3 regions of the Streptomyces sp. NPDC002513 genome follow, and region 1 is predicted to be linked to each of the others. Evidence: riboswitches for the same ligand, from Rfam matches in the RefSeq annotation. Region 1 holds a riboswitch; each other region holds the start of a gene.

What was found. A riboswitch is a leader RNA that binds a small molecule or an ion and turns the genes downstream of it on or off. The one in region 1 is predicted to bind cyclic di-AMP.
Region 2: linked by a shared signal. The riboswitch ahead of ACWD5Q_RS06045 (NlpC/P60 family protein) and the one ahead of ACWD5Q_RS07445 (NlpC/P60 family protein) in region 1 are both predicted to bind cyclic di-AMP.
Region 3: linked by a shared signal. The riboswitch ahead of ACWD5Q_RS06445 (transglycosylase family protein) and the one ahead of ACWD5Q_RS07445 (NlpC/P60 family protein) in region 1 are both predicted to bind cyclic di-AMP.

What each region holds. Positions count from the first base shown of each region.
Region 1 is NZ_JBSFXK010000007.1:93,347-100,474, forward strand. It holds gene pcrA (DNA helicase PcrA) at 1-1,909, opposite strand, end outside; cyclic di-AMP (ydaO/yuaA leader) riboswitch at 2,163-2,327, shown strand; gene ACWD5Q_RS07445 (NlpC/P60 family protein) at 2,336-3,496, shown strand; gene ACWD5Q_RS07450 (SLAC1 family transporter) at 3,718-4,686, shown strand; gene ACWD5Q_RS07455 (hypothetical protein) at 4,664-5,017, opposite strand; gene ACWD5Q_RS07460 (NlpC/P60 family protein) at 5,528-6,589, shown strand; gene ACWD5Q_RS07465 (LuxR C-terminal-related transcriptional regulator) at 6,635-7,128, opposite strand, start outside.
Region 2 is NZ_JBSFXK010000005.1:181,556-188,683, reverse strand. It holds gene ACWD5Q_RS06070 (cytochrome P450) at 1-99, shown strand, start outside; gene ACWD5Q_RS06065 (PP2C family protein-serine/threonine phosphatase) at 304-1,494, shown strand; gene ACWD5Q_RS06060 (SHOCT domain-containing protein) at 1,574-2,053, opposite strand; gene ACWD5Q_RS06055 (hypothetical protein) at 2,169-2,366, opposite strand; gene ACWD5Q_RS06050 (hypothetical protein) at 2,587-3,114, opposite strand; cyclic di-AMP (ydaO/yuaA leader) riboswitch at 3,378-3,537, shown strand; gene ACWD5Q_RS06045 (NlpC/P60 family protein) at 3,544-4,833, shown strand; gene ACWD5Q_RS06040 (PP2C family protein-serine/threonine phosphatase) at 5,115-6,140, shown strand; gene ACWD5Q_RS06035 (FAD-dependent oxidoreductase) at 6,360-7,128, shown strand, end outside.
Region 3 is NZ_JBSFXK010000006.1:78,275-85,402, forward strand. It holds gene ACWD5Q_RS06435 (cytochrome P450 family protein) at 67-1,353, shown strand; gene ACWD5Q_RS06440 (transglycosylase family protein) at 1,565-2,644, shown strand; cyclic di-AMP (ydaO/yuaA leader) riboswitch at 2,843-3,010, shown strand; gene ACWD5Q_RS06445 (transglycosylase family protein) at 3,014-3,739, shown strand; gene eno (phosphopyruvate hydratase) at 4,044-5,330, shown strand; gene ACWD5Q_RS06455 (FtsB family cell division protein) at 5,431-5,907, shown strand; gene ACWD5Q_RS06460 (DUF501 domain-containing protein) at 5,992-6,672, shown strand; gene ACWD5Q_RS06465 (Ppx/GppA phosphatase family protein) at 6,669-7,128, shown strand, end outside.

The DNA of each region.
Region 1 (7,128 bases):
CGTCGGGGATCTGGTCGGAGTCGGCGACCAGGGCGACCTGCTCCAGGAAGTCGGCCAGTGTGCCCCCCGGGCCGGCGGCCCCCGCCGCGTCCTCGCCGCGCTCCTGCTCGAACTCCAGGGCCACGGCGGCGAGTTCCTGGAGGTTCTCGATGCGGGTCTCGTCCTGGGGGTCGGTCGAGGCCTGGAGTTCGGCCAGATAGCCGGTGCGTTCCAGGATGGCTTCCACGACCGTGGCCGGGCCCGCGCCCGACTCCACGATCGTCCGCAGGTCCTCCATCAGCGCGTTGAACCGCTTGACCGCGTTCGTCGAGCGGGCCGCCATGCCGTACGCCTCGTCCACGCGGCGCAGTGCCTGCGAGAAGCTGATCTTCTCCCGCTGGGACAGGGCGTCGATCATCGCCTCGGCGCGTTCACCGATGCCCCGCTTCGGCACGTTCAGGATGCGCCGCAGCGGAACGGAGTCCTCCGGGTTCGCCAGCACCCGGAGGTAGGCCAGGACGTCCCGGACCTCCTTGCGCTCGTAGAAGCGGACGCCGCCGACGACCTTGTAGGGCAGGCCGACGCGGATGAAGACCTCTTCGAAGACACGGGACTGGGCGTTGGTGCGGTAGAAGACGGCGACATCGCCCGGCTTTGCCTCGCCCCGGTCGGTGAGGCGGTCTATCTCGTCGGCGACGAACTGCGCCTCGTCGTGCTCCGTGTCGGCGACATAGCCGGTGATCCGCGCGCCCGAGCCCGCGTTGGTCCACAGGTTCTTGGGGCGGCGCGACTCATTGCGCTCGATGACCGCGTTGGCGGCGCTCAGGATCGTCTGCGTGGAGCGGTAGTTCTGCTCCAGGAGGATCGTGGTGGCGTCCGGGTAGTCCTCCTCGAACTGGAGGATGTTGCGGATGGTGGCACCGCGGAAGGCGTAGATCGACTGGTCGGCGTCACCCACGACGCACAGCTCGGCGGGCTGGAGGCCGTCCTCGCCGGACGGCGCGTCCACAGGGTGTTCGACCGTGCCGACCAGCTCGCGGACCAGGGCGTACTGGGCGTGGTTCGTGTCCTGGTACTCGTCGACGAGGACGTGGCGGAAGCGGCGGCGGTAGTGCTCGGCGACGTCCGGAAAAGCACGCAGCAGATTGACCGTCGTCATGATCAGGTCGTCGAAGTCGAGTGCGTTCGCCTCGCGGAGCCTCGACTGGTAGAGCGCGTACGCCTGGGCAAGGGTCTTCTCGAACCCTCCCGCGGTCGCCTGGGCGGCGAAGTCCTCCTCGTCGATCAGCTCGTTCTTCAGGTTGGAGATCTTGGCGCTGAACGACTTGGGCGGGAATTGCTTGGGATCGAGGTCCAGGTCCCGGCAGACGAGCGCCATCAGACGCTTGCTGTCGGCGGCGTCGTAGATCGAGAAGGAGGACGTGAAGCCGAGCTTCTTGCTCTCGCGGCGCAGGATGCGGACGCACGCGCTGTGGAAGGTCATCACCCACATCGCGTTCGCGCGCGGGCCGACGAGCTGCTCGACCCGCTCCTTCATCTCGCCCGCCGCCTTGTTGGTGAAGGTGATCGCGAGGATCTGCCCGGGATGCACACCCCGCTCGGCCAGCAGATAGGCGATGCGGTGCGTGAGCACACGGGTCTTGCCGGAGCCGGCACCGGCCACGATGAGCAGGGGGGAGCCGGCGTGCACGACCGCCGCGCGCTGGTTCTCGTTCAGCCCCTCGAGCAGCGCCCGGGGGTCGATGGCCGGGCGGGGCGCGCCGTCGCGGTAGTAGGCGTCCCGGTCCGGCGGCAGGTCGAAGCGCCCGCCGAACAGATCGTCCGGAACCGGCTCCGGAGCATGATCGTCCTCGGGCGGCGGGGGTTCCTCCTCAGGGGCCGGGGTGGCCTGGAGGTCCGCCAGGAAGCTGTCGTCAAAGAGGCTGCTCATCGCTCTCCGAGTCTAGGGCGCTCCACCGACAACCGGCCGCCGTCCCGAAAACTCCGTGCCATGGACCGGACTCGCACAACACGGGTCACCGTCCGGACCCGCCCGTTCACGGTGCGCGCCCGATGCGGGGCCCCGCGGCCGAGGTCACGGAAATGTATCGGACATATCTCGCATCAACCTTCACAAGAACCACAGGAGTTGGCTAGCGTGCCGGGCGGGCCGCACGACCCCCACCGGCGAAGGTCGCCGGGCCGCGCGGCCTCCGCCGAGTCCGGTGCCCCGTGCGGCCGGAGCCGGGGACCCACCCGACCTGGGGTGAATCGGCCGAGCGTCCTGGGGGACACGGCCGTAGGGCACACCTTCCGAACCACCCGCCCGAACCCGACAGCTAACCCGGTAGGCGGAATACGGAAGGAGACGCCTCTCATGGCGCCGCACCGCAAGTCCCGCACCTCGGGCCCACGCATCGCGGGCATGCGGACCCCCGCCCTCGCGACGGCCGCCCTGACCTCCGTGGCACTGCTCTCGCAGACGGCCCACGCCGCGCCCGCCGCCGACGGCAGGCCCAGCGTCGAGGAGGTCGCGAAGAAGGTCGACGACCTCTACCGCCAGGCGGAGTCGGCCACCGAGAAGTACGACGCGGCCAAGGAGAGATCGACCGAGCAGCGCAAGAACGTCGACTCCCTCCTCGACGACGTGGCCCAGCGCACGCAGAAGCTCAACGACGCGCGCGAGGAGCTGGGTTCGTTCGCCGCCGCGCAGTACCGGACCGGGGCCGCGGCCCCCGACACGGCCACCCTCCTGCTGGCCGACAACCCCCAGGACTACTTCGACCAGACGCAGCTGATGAGCCGGCTCACCAGCCGTCAGAAGGAAGCGGTCGACCAGTACGTCACCGAACAAGCCGCGACGATGAGGAAGCGCCAGGAGGCCACCGACAGCCTCCGGACGCTCACCGAGTCGCAGACGACGCTCCGGACGGCCAAGTCGGACGTCCAGAGGAAGCTCACCGCGGCACGGGAGCTGCTGTCCGAGCTGACCGCGCAGGAGAAGGCGCGGCTCGCCGCGCTCGAGAAGCAGAAGCAGGAGGAGGCCCAGCGCCAGGCGGAGGCGCTGGCCCGTCGGCAGGCGGCACAGCAGAAGGCGGCACAGGAGAAGGCAGCACAGCAGCCGTCGCCGACCACCACGGCCGGCTCCTCGGGGTCCACCGCAGCGGACTCCTCGTACGCGACGCAGGCCGCGAAGGCCCTCGCCTACGCCCGCGCGCAGATCGGCAAGCCGTATGTGTGGGGCGCGACGGGCCCCGGGTCGTACGACTGCTCGGGCCTGACCCAGGCCGCGTGGAAGGCCGCCGGAGTCACGCTGCCGCGCACCACGTACGCCCAGGTGAACGTCGGCACCACGGTGTCGCTCTCCGACGCCCAGCCGGGTGACCTGATCTTCTTCTACGACGACATCAGCCACGTCGGCCTCTACATCGGCGACGGCATGATGATCCACGCCCCGAAGCCGGGCGCCTACGTTCGCGAGGAGTCGGTCTACTACGGCGGTGCGTCGATCATCCACAGCGTGGTGCGGCCGGCCTGAGTCCGACGACTCCGGTTCCGGCGGGCCGGGACAAGGCTCCGGCGGGCCCCAGGGGTGTGGCCGTTTCCCGGCCACACGGGTCCCGTGCGGCACGCCCCGGAATTTCGGGCGGTACGCGCGCGTGGCTGTCCGCGGGCTCCACGCGCGCGTGGGGTTGTTTTCGGGCTCCACGCGCGCGTGCCCCGTACGCAAGCCGTGCGCGCGTCCCTAGCATCGGGCGCATGTCTGGCACCTCCGCGCTCCACACCTGGTGGGCGCAGCGTCCGCCCGTCACCGGGGCCGCCGTGTTGGCGACCGGCGTCCTGTCGGTCGGGTTGCACCAGACCGGGCACGAGCTGGTCTCCCGTATCGCCCTGGCCCTGGCGGGCGCCGCCTGGCTGGGACTGGCCGCCGCCATCGCCCTACGGCCGCTGTGGGGACGCGCGAGGTGGCCGGCCGGCTCCCCGGCCGCGCTCGCGGTGGTCCCGGCCACCGCCGTGCTGGGCACCCGGGTGTCGTTCCTGGACCGGCAGCAGCTCGCCGAGGCGCTCCTCGCGCTGGCCTTCGTGCTGTGGGCGGCTCTGGTCCTCCTGGTCGTACGGAACTGGGAGCGCGGTATGTCCGGGGCGGTGTTCCTCGGCTGCCTGGCCACGGAGGGAATCGCGGTGCTCGGGGCGGTGCTGGCCGCGGCCGTGCGAGTGGCCTGGCTCGCCCATCTGGCGCTGGTGTTCTTCTGGTTCGGTCTGGCGTTCTACCTGATCGGGCTGTGGTGCTTCGACCGGCGGCAGGTGACGGCCGGCGCGGGCGACCAGTGGGTGGCGGGCGGTGCGCTCGCCCTCGCCGCGGTGGCCGGGGCATGGCTGGTCCACGCCGCCCAGGTGGGCCTCTACCTCTGGAACATCGACGACACCGGTGTCCTGCGGAGCGTCACCATCGCCCTCCTCGCCCTCGCCTTCGCCTGGTACTGCGTACTGGCGGCGGCCGAGCTGGGCCGGCCGCGCACGGGCTACGACGTACGGAGGTGGTCGACCGTCTTCCCGATGGGGATGACGGCGGTGGCGGCGCTGTCCGTCGCCGACGGCCTCAGAGCGCCATGGCTGCGCGGCCCCGGCCAGGTGCTGCTGTGGATCGCGGTGGCGGTCTGGTGCGCGGTCCTCGTCGGGGCCGTCGGGTCCGGGGCGGTCAGCCTCAGGTCCACAGCACGGCGATGAAGACGTTCACCATGGTCAGCGCCCCGACCAGGGCGAAGAGGGGCTTCTCGACCTGCTCCTCGTCGCGCTTCACGTAGACCAGGCCGAGGATCACGATCAGCAGGGCCAGCTTGATGCCGATCTTGATCGTGTTGATGGTGTGATGTTCCGCCTGGTTGAGGCCGACCAGCGCCACACCCGTGACCAGCATGGTCAGCGCGCCGTGCAGCATCGCGGGCACGAAGCGGGCCGTGCCCCGGCCCATCGCCTTCATCTGGGTGAGGAAGCCGCCGAGGAGCGCGGCGATGCCGACGATGTGCAGGCCGACGAAGAGATGGATGAGTACGTCCATGAAGCCGGAGCCTAACGAGGGACGCGGAGGGCTCTGACACCGGGCCACGAGGCGGGACGGCGACGACGGCGGCGGAGACGGACCCGCGCCCGGCCTGCGGGGCATCGTGCCAAGACGCCGCAAGGGGCACAGAGCCACCTCCCGGGGCGCCCTGTGGAGCGCCCCCGCATCAATGCGCCCTATAGCACCCCGTCGTCTCCCGGTGTTCCGGAACCGCCGCAACGGTCATCGCACAGCGTGAAGTCGGCAGCCTCGGAACGGGATCACGGTCACATACGGTCACCGTCAGTCCGGTCGAGCCACTTCCGTACATCGCGTCACGAGCCGGTCACGATCAGGCCTAACGTCCTCCACCAGGTGACCGGCTCCCACCGCCGCCCGCGCCGGGGCGGCCGCCGGACACCACCGCCAAGAAGGTCCGGCGGCGTCCTGCTCCCCTGTGCGGGCCGCCGCCGGACGCGTGACCACGCCCGTCGCCCCGGCGGTCGCAGGAAAGGACGTGACGGACAGGTGGCAGCGCACCGCAAGCCCAGACAGCGTTCGCTCGGCGGGACCGCGGTCCGCACCGCCGTCACGATCGCCCTCGCGGGAGCTGCGTCCGCGACCGGCTTCGACGGGACCGGGCACGCCGAGCCACCGCTCTCCCCGGCCCAGGTCAAGGCCGAGGTCGACAGGCTGTACCGGGAGGCGGAGGTCGCGACCGAGAAGTACGACGGGGCGAAGGAGCAGGCGGACCGGGCCGCGCGACGGGTCGACGCGCTGCGGGACGAGGCCGCTCGCCGCACGGACCGGCTGGACTCGGCGCGCGCGGCGCTGGGTTCCGCCGCGGCGGCGCAGTACCGCGGGGGCGGTATCGACCCCGCGGTACAGCTCCTGCTCTCCTCGGATCCGGGACGCTACCTCGACAACGCCGCGTTCGCCGAGCGGGTCGACGGCCGACAGGCGGCGGCCGTGGCACGCGTGCGCGCGCAGGTGCGGGAGATCGAGCGGCTGCGCGGAGCCGCGCGTGGGGAACTGGCCTCGCTGACCGCGCGGCAGGCGGAGCTTCGGCGGCAGAAGCGGACGGTCACCGAGAAACTGAGCGAGGCGCGGCGGCTGCTGTCCCGGCTGACGGAGAGTCAGCGCGCGCGGCTCGGGGCGGGCACGGGGCCCGCGTCCCGGTCGGCGGGGCGCGGCCTCCTCGGGGCGGTGTCCGCGTCGCAGGCCACCGCGGAGGCACCCGACGCACGGGCGGCGGCCGCGGTGTCGTTCGCATACGGCAAGCTCGGCAGTCCCTATGTCTGGGGCGCCACCGGCCCCGACGCCTTCGATTGCTCGGGACTGGTGCAGGCCGCGTACCACGCGGCGGGTATCTCACTGCCCCGGACGACGTACGCCCAGATCGGCGCGGGCCACCGCATCCCGCGCTCCGCGCTGCTGCCCGGCGACCTCGTGTTCTTCTACTCAGGGGTCAGCCATGTGGGGATCTACGTGGGACACGGCCAGATGATCCACGCGCCGAACCCGTCGGCACCGGTACGGCTGGCACCGATCGACGAGATGCCGTTCGCGGGGGCCACGCGGGTGGTGTGAGCCCGCGGCACGCGTGACCGGCCCGGCCCCCTTGATGACGGACCGTCAGACCAGTCGGCGTGCCGTCGCCCAGCGGGTCAGTTCGTGGCGGTTGGACAGCTGGAGCTTGCGCAGGACCGCCGAGACATGGGACTCGACCGTCTTCACCGAGATGAACAGCTGCTTGGCGATCTCCTTGTACGCGTAGCCGCGGGCGATGAGGCGCAGGACCTCGCGCTCGCGCTGGGTGAGGCGGTCGAGGTCCTCGTCGACGGGTGGGGCGTCGGTCGAGGCGAAGGCGTCGAGGACGAAGCCGGCCAGGCGCGGGGAGAAGACGGCGTCGCCCTCCTGGACACGGAAGATGGAGGCGATGAGGTCCGAGCCGGTGATCGTCTTCGTCACATATCCCCGGGCACCGCCGCGGATCACCCCGATCACGTCCTCCGCCGCGTCCGACACGGACAGCGCGAGAAACCGGACGGGCCTCTCCGCATCCGCCGTCAGCGCGGCACAGCGGCGCAGCACTTCGACCCCTCCGCCGCCCGGGAGGTGGACGTCGA
Region 2 (7,128 bases), on a different contig from region 1:
GGCCCTCGCCTGGTGGAAGACCCTCCCCCGTATCGGAAGAACGCGGTGCTGCGCGGCCCGCGCCATCTGCGGATCAGCTTCGACGGTCTGCGCCCTTGAACGAACGGCCGGTCCCGGCCCGGACCGCACCGCGGCGTCCCCTCGGCTTCGGCGGTCTGACCCCGGCACACCGCGGCGCCCCGGCCGCCCGGAGAGGGCGGGACGCCGCGAAGGAGTCGCCCACGGCTGTGATGCCCGCGGCCGGCGGCGGATCACGGCCTCCACCCGGTGGCCACGTGGCCGACGGCGAGGCAGGGTGTAGGCATGGGTTACCGGCAAGGGGGCACCGCCGGGCTGCGCGACTCGTGGCAGTCGAGTCATGCCCTGCTGCTGTTTCCCATCGCGCTGATCATCGTGATCGCGGTGGTGGACATCCACTCTCCCGATTCCATCCACCTGGGACCCGCGCTCGTGATCGCGCCCGCACTCACGCCCTCCTTCGCCGGCCCCCGGCTGACCGGCCTCGTCGGGGCGCTGGCGGTGACCACGCAGGTCGTCATCGCCGTGCTGCACGGCGGGCTGAGCACCACCAACCACATCGTGCAGATCCTCACCCTGTTCCTGCTGTCGGTGATGATCGTGGTCTACTGCGCCGTCCGCGACCGGCACCGTCGCCAGCTGGCCCAGGTCCGGTCGGTGGCCGAGGCCGCACAACACGTCCTGCTGTGGCCGCTGCCGGAAAACATCGGCCCCCTGAAGGTGGCCTGTCTGTACCTTGCGGCCGAGGACGAGGCGCAGATCGGCGGCGACCTGTACGCCGCCACCCGGGCCGACAGCAGGGTGCGCGTCATGATCGGCGACGTACGCGGCAAGGGCCTCTCGGCCATCGGCGAGGCCGCCCTGCTGCTCGGCGCCTTCCGCGAGGCGGGCCACCGGCAGACGTCCCTACGGGATCTGGCCGCCACGCTGGAGCAGAGCGTCACCCGCTATCTGGCCGACTTCGAGCCGCCCGAGGAAGCGGGCGAACGCTTCGCGACCGCCCTGCTGATGGAGATCCCCGACGGGGACCCGATCACCCGCATGACCAGTTGCGGGCATCCGCCGCCGCTCCTGCTGAGCCCCGGTCACGTGGTCACCGTCCCGAGCGTGCACCCCGCGCCCCCGATGGGGATCGGTTCGGCACACGCGGCGGACTACCACCTGGACGTGTTCTCCTTCGAGCCCGGAGACACCCTCCTGCTCTACACCGACGGCGTCATCGAGGCGCGGGACGCCGCCGGCCGTTTCTATCCGCTCGCGGACCGCGTGGCCCAGTGGACCGAGGAGAGTCCCGAGGCGCTGCTGCACCGCATCCGGCGTGACCTGCTCGCCCACACCGGCGGGCACCTCGGCGACGACGCCGCGCTCATCGCCCTCCACCGGACCCCGACCGTCCACCACGGCCGTCCGCACCCGCGGATCATTCACGCCGACGGCTTCCGTCACCGGCCCCAGAACCAGCCGCAGGACAGGTGATCCACGATTCCTGCCGACGGAAGGGAATCTGCCGCACCCACGGCCTTCTCCGCCTGCCGCAGGGCGGTCCGTCGCGCCCTCAGGTGCCCGAGGGGGTGGAGCTGCCCGGAGGGGTGGGCGGCGGGGGAGTCCCGGGGGCGTGGCCCGCCAGGACCAGCTCCTTCGCCCTGCGGAACTCGTCGTCCGTGATGTCGCCGCGGGCGCGGATCTCGGAGAGCTTGGCGAGCTGGTCGACGCTGCTGGCAGGCCCCTGGCGGCCTGCCGTCTCGCGGATGTAGTCGTCGAGGGCCCGTTGCTGCGCCCGGACCTGGGACATCTCCCGGCGGCCCATCTCCTTGCCACGGGCGATGACGTACACGAAGACGCCGAGGAAGGGCAGCACGATGCAGAAGACCAGCCAGCCGGTCTTGGCCCAGCCGCCCAGGGAGTCGTCGCGGAAGATGTCGAGGACGACCCGGAAGAGCAGGACGAACCACATGACCCACAGGAAGAACCACAGCAGTGTCCAGAAGGCGCTCAGCAGTGGGTAGTCGTACGCGAGGTACGTCTGCGTGACCATTTCTCCTCCTCCGTTCCGGGCGTGCGCCCCGACAGCGGCCCCGTGCCGCCTTCAGCGTGCCCACGGCATCCGGCGGCCTGCCTCACCCGGGACGGGTGAGCGGGCGCGGTCACCGTCACTCCGGCAGTCGGCGCATTTCCAGGACGTGCAGTCCGAGCGACTGGAAGCGGGCCAGCAGCTCGTACACGTGTGCCTCGTCGAGGACGGGGCCGAACAGGACGGTCTGGCCGGACATCGTCACGTGGTCCAGCTCCGGGAAGGCCTGGGCCAGCGTGTCCGACAGCTGCCCGTCGACGCGGATCTCGTAGCGCATGAGCTGCTCTCTCGCAGATGGCCTGGGGCGCGAAGTGCGCCGCTTCCCGTGATCGTCCGCCCCGGCGCGTGCCCGCGCCTCACCTGGGACAGGTGAACCGTCCCGGGGCATGGCCCGCTGCCGCACCGGTCCCGCCCCGCGGGGCCGGGACGGGTCGGCTCCGCGCCGTCGGCCCCTCGGAACGGTCTTGACCGTCAGCCCTTCGGAACGGCTCTGGCCGTCAGTCCTTCAGTGCGATCTTGAACACGATGATCAGCAGACCGATCACCAGGTTGATCGCGGCGAAGGCCACCACAAGGCGCCAGGAGGCGCCGGCGTGGCGTGCGGCGGCGGCCGACCAGCCCATCTGCCCGGCCACGGCGACGGCGAGCGACAGCCAGATCCCGCCCCGCACGTCCAGGCCCAGCAGCGGGCTGACGGCGACCGCGGCGGCCGGCGGGACGGCGGCCTTGACGATCGGCCACTCGTCACGGCACACATGCAGCACGGTCCGGCGGTCCAGGCCCGGCTGTGCCAGGTGGGCGCCGAACAGCTGGGCGTGCACATGCGCGATCCAGAACACCACGCCGGTGCCCAACAGCAGCAGTACCAGTTCCGTCCGCGGCAACGGGCCGTGGGCGCCGGCGCCGACCACCACCGAGGCGGCGAGCAGGGAGCCGTAGACACCGCCGGTGTAGTCGGCACGCGCCCGGCGCTCGGCGACACGCGCCCGGGCGACGGAGTCGTCCGCCTTGGACCTGCGTCGCATGGGGGATGACCTTCCTGAGCGCTCCACCTCATCCTGCCGAAGCATCGGACTCATCATGCCGAAACACCTGAAGAACGGAATATCAGACACGCGAGGCGAGAGCGCGCGAGGCAAGCCCTACGGGAACGCCCGGACGAACATCACACAGAGGTACCGGACATTCAGCGCTTCAACCTTCACACCAGGCACACAAGTTGGCTAGGTTGACGAACAGGCTACGCAACTCCCTCCGGCGAACATCGCCGGGTTGCACGGCCTCCGCCTCATCCGGTTCGCCTTGACCACGACCGGAACCGGGGACCCGACCGACCACGGGGTGAATCGGCCCGACTGCCCGACAGGGCAGGGGCCGTAGGGCACACCTTCCGGATCCGTCCGCCCGAACCCGACAACTCACCCGGTAGGCGGAGCACGGAAGGAGTACGCCCCATGGCGCCGGAGCGAACCCCGGGCCCCGGAGACTTCGGCCTCCCCGGCATGCGCAGGTTCACCGAGGACGACGGGCCGAGCCACGACGAGGTCCGGCAGCGGATCCAGAGCCTGTACGACCGGGCGGAGACCGACAGCGGGACCTTCAACGCGACGCGCGCGGCAGCGACGGGGGCACAGAGGCGTGCCACCCCGGTGCTCGGCACGGAGCGCCGGGGCGCCGATCCCGTCCTCGACGACGTGACCCGGCAGTGGTTCGAGGCGGCGCGTCTGAGGCTGGGGCCGACCGTTCCGGCCGCACTGCCGCCCGACAGGATGCCGGACCGTCCGGACGCGGCCCGGCCCTCGGGCCCGGCGAGTCGTCCGGGGAGCGACCTCGTCCTCCGCGAGCCGGACACGGCCGGCCGGCCCGTCCGCGAACTCACCGCCGGGCCGGCCGCGCGTCCCGCGGCGGAGCTGACCGCCGGTCCCGTGGCCGCGCTGCCGGCGGCCCCGGAGAAGAGGCCGGAGACTTCCCGGGACCTGCCCTCGACGGTCACCATGCCCGGTCCGGCCACCCCGAGGACCGCCAAGGAGCGCAACCGGCACAAGCTCGCCGCGGCCCGTGACCTGCTGGCCCGGCACACCGCACGGCGCGGTACGCCGCCCCTGGCGATCGGGTCCCGGCCGGCGACGGACGCGTGGCGCACGGCGGAGGAGCAGGCCGGCCGCGCGGTAGAGGGGACCTGGCCGTGGCAGCAGCCCCCTGCCCCCGGCAGCGGCATCCCGGCCGCCTCGGCCGGCGCGGGCCCCTCCGCCGCGGCCCCCCTCGCCACGGAACCGCTGACGGACCTTCAACCGCTCACCACGACCGAACCGTTCCACGGCGCCGAGACCGTTCCCGGCACCGGGCTCCCCCTCGGCATCGGCGGGACACAGGAGCCGGGGTACGACACCAAGTCCGCGAAGGCGGTCGCCTTCGCCCGCGCGCAGATCGGCAGGCCGTGCCTCTGGGGCGCGGCCGGACCCGACTCGTACGACGCCGCCGGTCTCACACAGGCCGCCTGGAAGGCGGCCGGGGTGACCCTCCCGCGTGCGGCCCGCGATCAGTCAGCGGTCGGCCCGGCGATCCCGCTCACCGACCTCCGGCCCGGCGATCTCGTGTTCTTCAACCCGGACGCCGGCCATGTCGGCCTCTGCACCGGAAACGGCATGATGATCCACGCACCGGGCCCGGGCGCCTTCATCCGCGAGGAGGCGGTCCGCTACGCCGGTGAGGCGGCGATCCACAGCGTGACGCGGCCCGCGTGACCCACCCGTGTGCGCGGCACTGCTCACGTTCTCCCCCGGTCCTCGGCCCTCGGCCGGCCGTTCGTCGATCACCGGTGACGGAGAGTGCTCGAAGCAACGCCTCGGCGGCTCGTCCGCACCGTCTCACCTGCGCGTTCGGACAGCTCACGCGGCCATCGTGGGCGTTGCGGCAGACGGCTTCGCGGAGGAGCGTAGGGGATGTGAAAAGCCTGGGTGTCACACGGACTCACCGGAAGGGGGACCAGCGCGGCTGGTTGCGCGGCGCGCCGCCCCCTTGGTGGGTGAAGGTGCTGCCCGTGGTCCTGCTGATGATCGTGGCCGTCGTCAGCCTGACCGCGCCCTCGCCGCTGGACATCGGATTCCTCCTGGGAGCCATCCCGCCCCTGGCCGTCCTGTCCTACGGACCCTCAGCCACTGCGCTGCTCGGCGTCCTCGTCATCGGAGTGCAGCACACCCGCGCCTTCCACCTGGACCGGCCGGGCAACGCGGATCTGCTCACCATCATCTTCGTCGCCCTGCTGAGCGTGTTCGTGTCGTATGTGCGCAGCCATCGCGACGCCCAGCTGAACGTCGAGCGCACGGTCGCCGAGGCGGCTCAGAACGCACTGGTCCCCCCGCTGCCGGAGCGGGTGGGACAGGTCCACTGCACGGGTCTGTACCGGGCTGCCCAGCGCGGGACGCTCATAGGCGGCGACTTCTTCGACGTGCGCGAGGGCCCCACCGGGGTACGCGTGGTCATGGGCGATGTGCAGGGACACGGGCTGTCGGCGGTCTCGACCGTCGCCGCGCTGCTCGGGGCCTTCCGGGAAGCGGTGCTCGACCAGCCCGATCTGCCCTCGGTCGCCTCCCGCCTCGACCGCAGGCTGCTGGCGGACTCGGGAAACTCCCAGCTCGGGGAGCTGTTCGCGACGGCGGTGCTGCTGGAGTTCACCCCCGATGCCGGGACGGTACGGATCATCGCCTGCGGCAGTCCGCCGCCCGTGCTGCTCCACGACGGCAAGGCCACCGAGCTGGACGTGTCGTCGGGTACTCCCCTCGGGATCGGGCTGAGCGAGGGCGGCACCTACGACGAGGTCACCCGGCCGCTGGAGCGCGGCGACCATCTGTTCCTGGCCTCGGACGGCATCTGGGAGGCACGCGACGCGACCGGCATGTTCTATCCCCTCGTCGACCGGCTTCCCCGGTTCGCGGACGACGATCCCGCAGAGACGCCCGAGCGGGTGTGGGAAGATCTCGTACGCTTCTGCGACACGGTCCGCGACGACGCCACGATGCTCCTTCTCACCCCGGAGCACCGGGGCGAGTAGGTGAGCCACGGCGCCGTTCCGGTGCCGGGGTGGCCGTGACGGTCCTCCGGGCCCGGCGGCCGGCCCGCTCGCCAGCCAGGCGGTCTGTCACCACAAACCCGGCGATGACCCATAAGGTAGTCCTATGACGTCATAGAGGGGACCCTCGTACCAAGTAAGGCTTGCCTTAGTTTAGGGTTTCCGACGAGCCGTCTGTCACCGCTCGAAGGGAACCTGATCATGCCGCGCCCCCTGCGGGTAGCCATCGTCGGAGCCGGCCCCGCCGGGATCTACGCTGCCGACGCCCTGCTCAAGTCCGAGGTGGCCGCCGAGTCCGGTGTGTCCATCGACATCTTCGAGCGGATGCCGGCCCCGTTCGGCCTCATACGCTACGGCGTCGCCCCCGACCACCCGCGGATCAAGGGCATCATCACGGCCCTGCACCAGGTGCTCGACAAGCCGCAGATCCGTCTGTTCGGCAACGTCGACTACCCCTCCGACATCAGCCTGGACGACCTGCGGACGTTCTACGACGCCGTGATCTTCTCCACGGGCGCCACGGCCGACCGGGACCTCGACATACCCGGCATCGACCTCGACGGCTCCTACGGCGCGGCGGACTTCGTCTCCTGGTACGACGGACATCCGGACGTGCCGCGGACCTGGCCCCTCACGGCCGAGAAGGTCGCCGTCCTCGGCGTGGGCAACGTCGCGCTCGACGTGGCCCGCGTCCTGGCCAAGACCGCGGACGAGCTGCTGCCCACCGAGATCCCGCCGAACGTCCACGACGGACTCGAGGCCAACAAGGCCCGGGAGATCCATGTCTTCGGACGCCGCGGCCCGGCGCAGGCGAAGTTCAGCCCGATGGAGCTGCGGGAGCTGGACCACTCCCCCAGCATCGAGGTCATCGTCGACCCCGAGGACATCGACTACGACGAGGGCTCGATCGCGACGCGGCGCGGCAACAAGCAGGCCGACATGGTCGCCAAGACACTGGAGAACTGGGCGA
Region 3 (7,128 bases), on a different contig from region 1:
CCGGGGCGGGGTGCCGGAGACGGACCTGGCAGGGCGGGGCGGGGCCGCCGTGGATACGGTCGGGGAGTGACCGACCAGCACCAGCCCGCCCGCCCCGCTTCCACCCCCGGCCCCGAACTCTTCACCTGGGAGTTCGCCGCCGACCCCTACCCCGCCTATGCCTGGCTCCGCGAGCACGCCCCCGTGCACCGGACGCGGCTGCCGAGCGGTGTGGAGGCGTGGCTGGTCACCCGTTACGCCGACGCCCGGCAGGCCCTCGCCGACCCGCGGCTCAGCAAGAACCCGGCGCATCACGACGAGCCGGCACACGCCAGGGGGAAGACCGGTATCCCCGGCGAGCGCAAGGCCGAGCTGATGACACACCTGCTCAACATCGACCCGCCGGACCACACCCGGCTGCGTCGGCTGGTCTCCAAGGCGTTCACGCCCCGCCGCGTCGCCGAGTTCGCCCCCCGGGTGCAGGAGCTGGCCGATCAGCTCATCGACCGGTTCGCGGACCGCGGGTCCGCCGATCTCATCCACGAGTTCGCCTTCCCGCTCCCCATCTACGCGATCTGCGACATGCTCGGCGTCCCCCGCGAGGACCAGGACGACTTCCGGGACTGGGCGGGCATGATGATCCGGCACGGGGGAGGTCCCCGGGGCGGGGTCGCGCGGTCCGTGAAGAAGATGCGCGGCTATCTCGCCGACCTCATCCACCGCAAGCGCGAGGCACTGTCCGAGACGCCCGGCCCCGGCGAGGACCTCATCTCCGGGCTCATCCGCGCCTTCGACCACGGCGAGCACCTCACCGAGAACGAGGCCGCCGCCATGGCCTTCATCCTGCTCTTCGCCGGGTTCGAGACCACCGTCAACCTCATCGGCAACGGGACGTACGCCCTCCTGACCCACCCCGGGCAGCGGGCCCGCCTCCAGACCTCGCTCACCCGTGGCGAGAGGGACCTCCTGGAGACCGGTGTCGAGGAACTCCTGCGCTACGACGGCCCGGTCGAGCTGGCCACCTGGCGGTTCGCGACCCGGCCGGTCACCATCGGCGGGCAGGACATCGCCGCCGGCGACCCCGTCCTCGTGGTGCTCGCCGCCGCGGACCGGGATCCGGAGCGGTTCGCCGGCCCCGACGTCCTGGACCTCTCCCGCCGTGACAACCAGCATCTCGGCTATGGGCACGGCATCCACTACTGCCTCGGCGCCCCCCTCGCCCGGCTGGAGGGACAGACCGCGCTCGCCACGCTCCTCACCCGTCTCCCCGACCTGCGACTCGCGGTGGATTCAGCCGATGTGCGCTGGCGTGGCGGGCTCATCATGCGGGGATTGCGCACGCTTCCGGTGGAGTTCACGCCGGTTCCGAAGTGAGGTCATCGCCGTACCGGCGGTGCCGCGGAGTGAGGTGGCGGACACGCCGACGGCCGCGGAAGGGTGACACTTTCTCAATTCCGTGATGTTCACGTGATCTACGCTGCATTAACTTGTGACAAGCGTTCGACTGCGGATACCTTCACGCAGCAACGCGGCGGTATGCCACAGCCGCCGCGTTGGTCACCGCTGTCGCGCGAAAGGCAACCGCATGATCTCCGGGAACGGTCGGCACCGTCGCCCCCGCCAGGCTCCGGCTCTCATTGTCGCGGCAGGGGTCACCGGCTCAGCGATCGCGATCCCGCTCCTCGGTGCCACCGGTGCGAGCGCGGCCAGCGGTACGACCTGGGACCAGGTCGCGGAGTGTGAGAGCGGCGGCTCCTGGAGCGCCGACCACGGCAACGGCCGGTACGGCGGACTTCAGTTGACCCAGAAGGACTGGGACCGGTACGGCGGTCTCGACTACGCCCCCCGTCCCGACCAGGCGAGCCGCTCCCAGCAGATCGCCGTCGCCGAGAAGATCCTCGACCAGCGGGGCGCCTCCGCCTGGGGAGCCTGCGGCCGGGCCTCCGGGCTCAGCAAGGACTCGGCCGCCGCGGACGTCGACACGGGCGTGGGCGACCACTCCTCCCGCAGCGACTCCGTCTTCTTCTCGGACTCCGGGGTGGACTTCGAGCCGTCCGGCTCATCCGGCTCGGCCGGTTCATCCCACTCTTCCGGCTCGTCCCACTCGTCCGACTCATCCCCTTCGCGGCACTCGTCCGGAGCGTCGGACTCGGCCACGTCGTCGTCCTCCTCGTCGCCTTCCTCCTCCGTATCGCCGTCGTCCCCCTCCTCTCCCTCGTCCTCGCCGTCCTCGCCGTCCTCGACGGCGACCGATGACTCGCGCGGTGACGTCGGCGACACGAGCGGGTCCCAGGATTCCCTCGACCCGCTCTCGGTCGCGACGAAGAGTGACGATTCGGGCAAGGCCGGGCAGAGCGGGGCGTCTTCGGCCGGGGGCCGCCACCGTGGCGGCAATGGCGACGAGGGTGACGCGGGCGGCCGTGCGGACGGGTCGTCCGGCCGTCATGCCTCGCGCGGCTCCGCCGCCGCACGCGAGGCGGCCGACGACGCGTACACCGTCCACCGCGGGGACAATCTGTCGGCTATCGCCGACTCCCTTGACCTCAAGGGCGGATGGACCGCGCTGTACGACGCGAACAAGAAGACGGTCGGAGCCGACCCCGACCTCATCCTCCCCGGTCAGAGCCTTGCGGTCACGGTCGGGTTGTCCGGGGGCGGGTCCTGAACTGCCGCCTGGGCGAAGACATTTCACGTCCCACTTCGCGTCGAATGTCCGGTTTGATGAGAGTGAGATATGAGTCTCATAAGCCCTGATCGTCTTTGGAATTCGGCGCAACGACTGCTTACGGTCGTGATCGCTCGCCACAGCGGGCTCCGACGGTCGCAACGCCGAATCCTGCCAGCGGCCGTGTGGGAACAGTCGTCGCGTCAAGCGCCGTAGGCAGGAGCGGGGGACCCAAGGTAGGCGCCGCGCCCGGGAGTTGACCGGGTGCGGCTTGGGGTGGAGCCGCGCACCGGGGAGGTGTGCGGCCGGGCAACTCAACCGGCCCGAACCCGACAGCTCACCTCGCAGGCGTCGGTGAGGGGATCCATCATGCTGTGTTCCGGCAAGAACAAGCACCGCCGTCCGTCCAAGGTCGTCCGCGCCCTCGCGCTCGCCGGTGTCGCCGGCGCCGCCGTCGCCGCCCCGCTGATGGCGGCCGGCAACGCCTCCGCCGCCACCGCCACCCAGTGGGACGCCGTCGCCCAGTGCGAGTCCGGCGGCAACTGGTCCATCAACACCGGCAACGGCTTCTACGGCGGCCTGCAGTTCACCAACTCGACCTGGGCCGCTTACGGCGGCACCGCCTACGCCCCGCGCGCCGACCTGGCCTCCAAGTCCCAGCAGATCGCCGTCGCCGAGAAGGTCCTCGCGGGTCAGGGCAAGGGCGCCTGGCCGGTCTGCGGCACGGGCCTGTCCAGCACTCCCTACGACGGCACCCCGGCCGCCACGGGCAGCTCCGCCGGCTCCGGCACCTCCACGAAGAGCGCCACGCCGAAGAGTGCCGCCCCGAAGAGCACCACCACCCGCTCGACCGAGCAGCAGGCGGCCAGCCGTTCCGCGCAGCGCCCGGCTCCCCAGAAGACCGTCACCACCCCGACCGGCGAGAAGGTCAAGAAGGGCGACGGCGAGTACAAGGTGGTCAAGGGCGACACTCTCAGCGCGATCGCCGAGAAGCACCACGTCCAGGGCGGCTGGGAGAAGCTGTTCCAGCTGAACAAGGACATCGTCGAGGACGCCGACCTCATCTATCCGGGCCAGCAGCTGCACCTGAAGTGACAGCCGCCCGGCGGCGGGCCCCCGGCGTCCCCCTGGCCGCGGCCCTCGCGGCGGGCGTCACCTGAGGACCGCCCCCGTCCCCACGGGCTCCCCGCTCCGGTGCGTTTCCCCCGTACGCACCGGAGCGGGGCTCTTTGCTTTTGCGTCCCCTCTTCGCCACCTCGCCTTTGTTCCGTTGTGGAACAATGCGGACCGTCATCCTCTCCACGGGACGGTCGGTCGGCTGGCCGATGCCCCGGGGCGGTTAGGCTCTAGTCGCTGGGCACACCAGCCCCGCACTTCCCGTGTCACATCCAAGAAGGAGATGCTCGTGCCGTCCATCGACGTCGTCGTAGCCCGGGAAATCCTGGACTCCCGAGGCAATCCCACGGTCGAGGTCGAGGTCGGCCTCGACGACGGCAGCACGGGTCGTGCCGCCGTTCCGTCCGGCGCCTCCACCGGCGCCTTCGAGGCCATCGAGCTCCGTGACGGCGACCCCAACCGCTACCAGGGCAAGGGTGTCGAGAAGGCCGTCCTCGCGGTCATCGAGCAGATCGGCCCGGAGCTGGTCGGCTACGACGCCACCGAGCAGCGCCTGATCGACCAGGCGATGTTCGACCTGGACGCCACCGACAACAAGGGCTCCCTCGGCGCCAACGCCATCCTCGGCGTCTCCCTCGCCGTGGCCCACGCCGCCTCCGAGGCCAGCGACCTCCCGCTCTTCCGCTACCTGGGCGGCCCGAACGCGCACCTGCTGCCGGTGCCGATGATGAACATCCTGAACGGCGGCTCGCACGCCGACTCCAACGTGGACATCCAGGAGTTCATGATCGCCCCGATCGGCGCGGAGTCCTTCTCCGAGGCGCTGCGCTGGGGCACCGAGGTCTACCACACCCTCAAGAGGGTGCTGAAGAGCAAGGGCCTGTCCACCGGCCTCGGCGACGAGGGCGGCTTCGCCCCGAACCTCGGCTCCAACCGTGAGGCCCTCGACCTGATCCTCGAGGCCATCAAGGAAGCCGGCTACGCCCCCGGCACGCAGATCGCCCTCGCCCTCGACGTCGCTGCCTCCGAGTTCTACAAGGAGGGCAAGTACGTCTTCGAGGGCGAGGAGCGCTCCGCCGCCGAGATGACGAAGTACTACGAGGAGCTGGTCGCGGCCTACCCCCTCGTCTCCATCGAGGACCCGCTGTTCGAGGACGACTGGGCCGGCTGGAAGGTCATCACCGACAAGCTCGGTGACAAGGTCCAGCTGGTCGGCGACGACCTGTTCGTCACCAACCCCGAGCGCCTCGCCCGCGGTATCGAGGAGGGCGCGGCCAACGCCCTGCTGGTCAAGGTCAACCAGATCGGCTCGCTGACCGAGACCCTCGACGCCGTCGAGCTGGCCCAGCGCAACGGCTTCAAGTGCATGATGTCCCACCGCTCCGGCGAGACCGAGGACGTCACCATCGCCGACCTGGCCGTCGCCACCAACTGCGGCCAGATCAAGACCGGTGCCCCGGCCCGCTCCGAGCGCGTCGCCAAGTACAACCAGCTGCTGCGCATCGAGGAGATCCTCGACGACGCCGCGGTGTACGCCGGCCGCAGCGCGTTCCCGCGCTTCAAGGGCTGAGCACGCAGGGCAACGCCTTAGCCAGTCGTCCGTACGTCCCCGTACGCGGTCCCGTACCGTGTGCGGGGACGTACGCACGTGTGAAGGGGAGGCGGAAGACATGGCCGTGAAGGACCGTGACCGGTTCTCCACCGCGACCAGGCTGCGGCTGCTCGGAGAGCAGACGGCGGCCCGGGTCTACCGCTCCCAGACCAGACGGCAGGCCCGCCGTTCCCGGCTGACCGGCCGGGCCGCCCTGCTCGCCCTCGTGCTGTGCTCGCTGATCGTGGCGCTCGCGTACCCGATACGGCAGTACGTCTCCCAGCGTGCCCAGATCGCCGATCTGGAGCGGCAGCGGCAGGAGGCCCGCAACCGGGTCGAGCAACTGCGCGACCTCAAGGCGCGCTGGCAGGACGACGCGTACGCGGAGCAGCAGATCCGGCAGCGGCTGCATTATGTGATGCCGGGCGAGACCGGGTACATCGTGGTCGACCCGGACCCGGCCAGGCAGTCCCGCGTGCACCGGACGGCCCTCGCGCGCCCCTGGTACACGGGCGTCTGGGACGGGGTGGACAAGGCCGACGCGTCCGAGCAGTGAACCCGACAGAGCCGACAGAGCCCGACCGTGCCTGACAGAGGCGCACCGGAGCCCGACAGCGACACAAGAGAGACTTCGTACCGCATGGAAACGCCCCCGCCGCCCACCCCGCGCACCGAGCCCACGGACGCGGATGTCGAGGCCATCCAGCAGCAGCTCGGCCGCGCGCCGCGCGGGCTGCGCGCCATCGCGCACCGCTGCCCGTGCCGGCAGCCGGACGTCGTGGAGACGGCGCCGCGGCTCCCCGACGGGACCCCCTTCCCGACGACGTACTACCTGACGTGCCCGCGCGCCGCCTCCGCGATCGGCACGCTGGAGGCGGGCGGCGTCATGAAGGAGATGACGGAGCGTCTGGCGGCCGACCCGGAGCTGGCCGCCGCCTATCGCGCCGCGCACGAGGACTACATCGCCCGCCGCGACGCCATCGAGGTCCTGGCGGGCTTCCCGAGCGCGGGCGGGATGCCGGACCGGGTGAAGTGCCTGCATGTGCTCGTGGCGCACTCGCTGGCCGCCGGTCCGGGCGTCAACCCGCTCGGCGACGAGGCGCTCGCGATGCTGCCGGAGTGGTGGCGCAAGGGGTCGTGTGTGACGCCCGCGGGGCCGCCGCCCGACGACGAGTGGGAGGTGGAGACGACGGACACCGGCTGGTTCGCCGTCCAGCCCGTTCATCTCCCCGCCTCCGGGGAGAGCCAGGCCGGGGAGAGTCGGACCGGAGAGAAGCGGCCCGCGGGAGACGGGTCCGGGGAGAAGGAGAAGGGCAAGTGACACGCGTCGCCGCCGTCGACTGCGGTACGAACTCCATCCGGCTGCTGGTGGCGGACGCCGACCCCGCCACCGGTGAACTCGTCGAGCTGGACCGGCGGATGACCATCGTCCGGCTCGGGCAGGGCGTGGACCGGACCGGGCGCCTCGCCCCGGAGGCGCTCGCGCGCACGTTCGCCGCCTGTCGGGAGTACGCGGAGATCATCAAGGGGTACGGCGCCGAGCGGCTGCGTTTCGTCGCCACGTCCGCCACCCGGGACGCCGAGAACCGGGAGGAGTTCGTCCGCGGGGTCCTGGACATCCTCGGCGTCGAGCCCGAGGTCATCTCCGGGGACCAGGAGGCGGAGTTCTCCTTCATGGGCGCGACCAAGGAGCTGACGGGCCGGGAGGACCTCGCCAGGCCCTTTCTGGTCGTGGACATCGGCGGCGGCTCCACGGAGTTCGTCGTCGGCGACGACC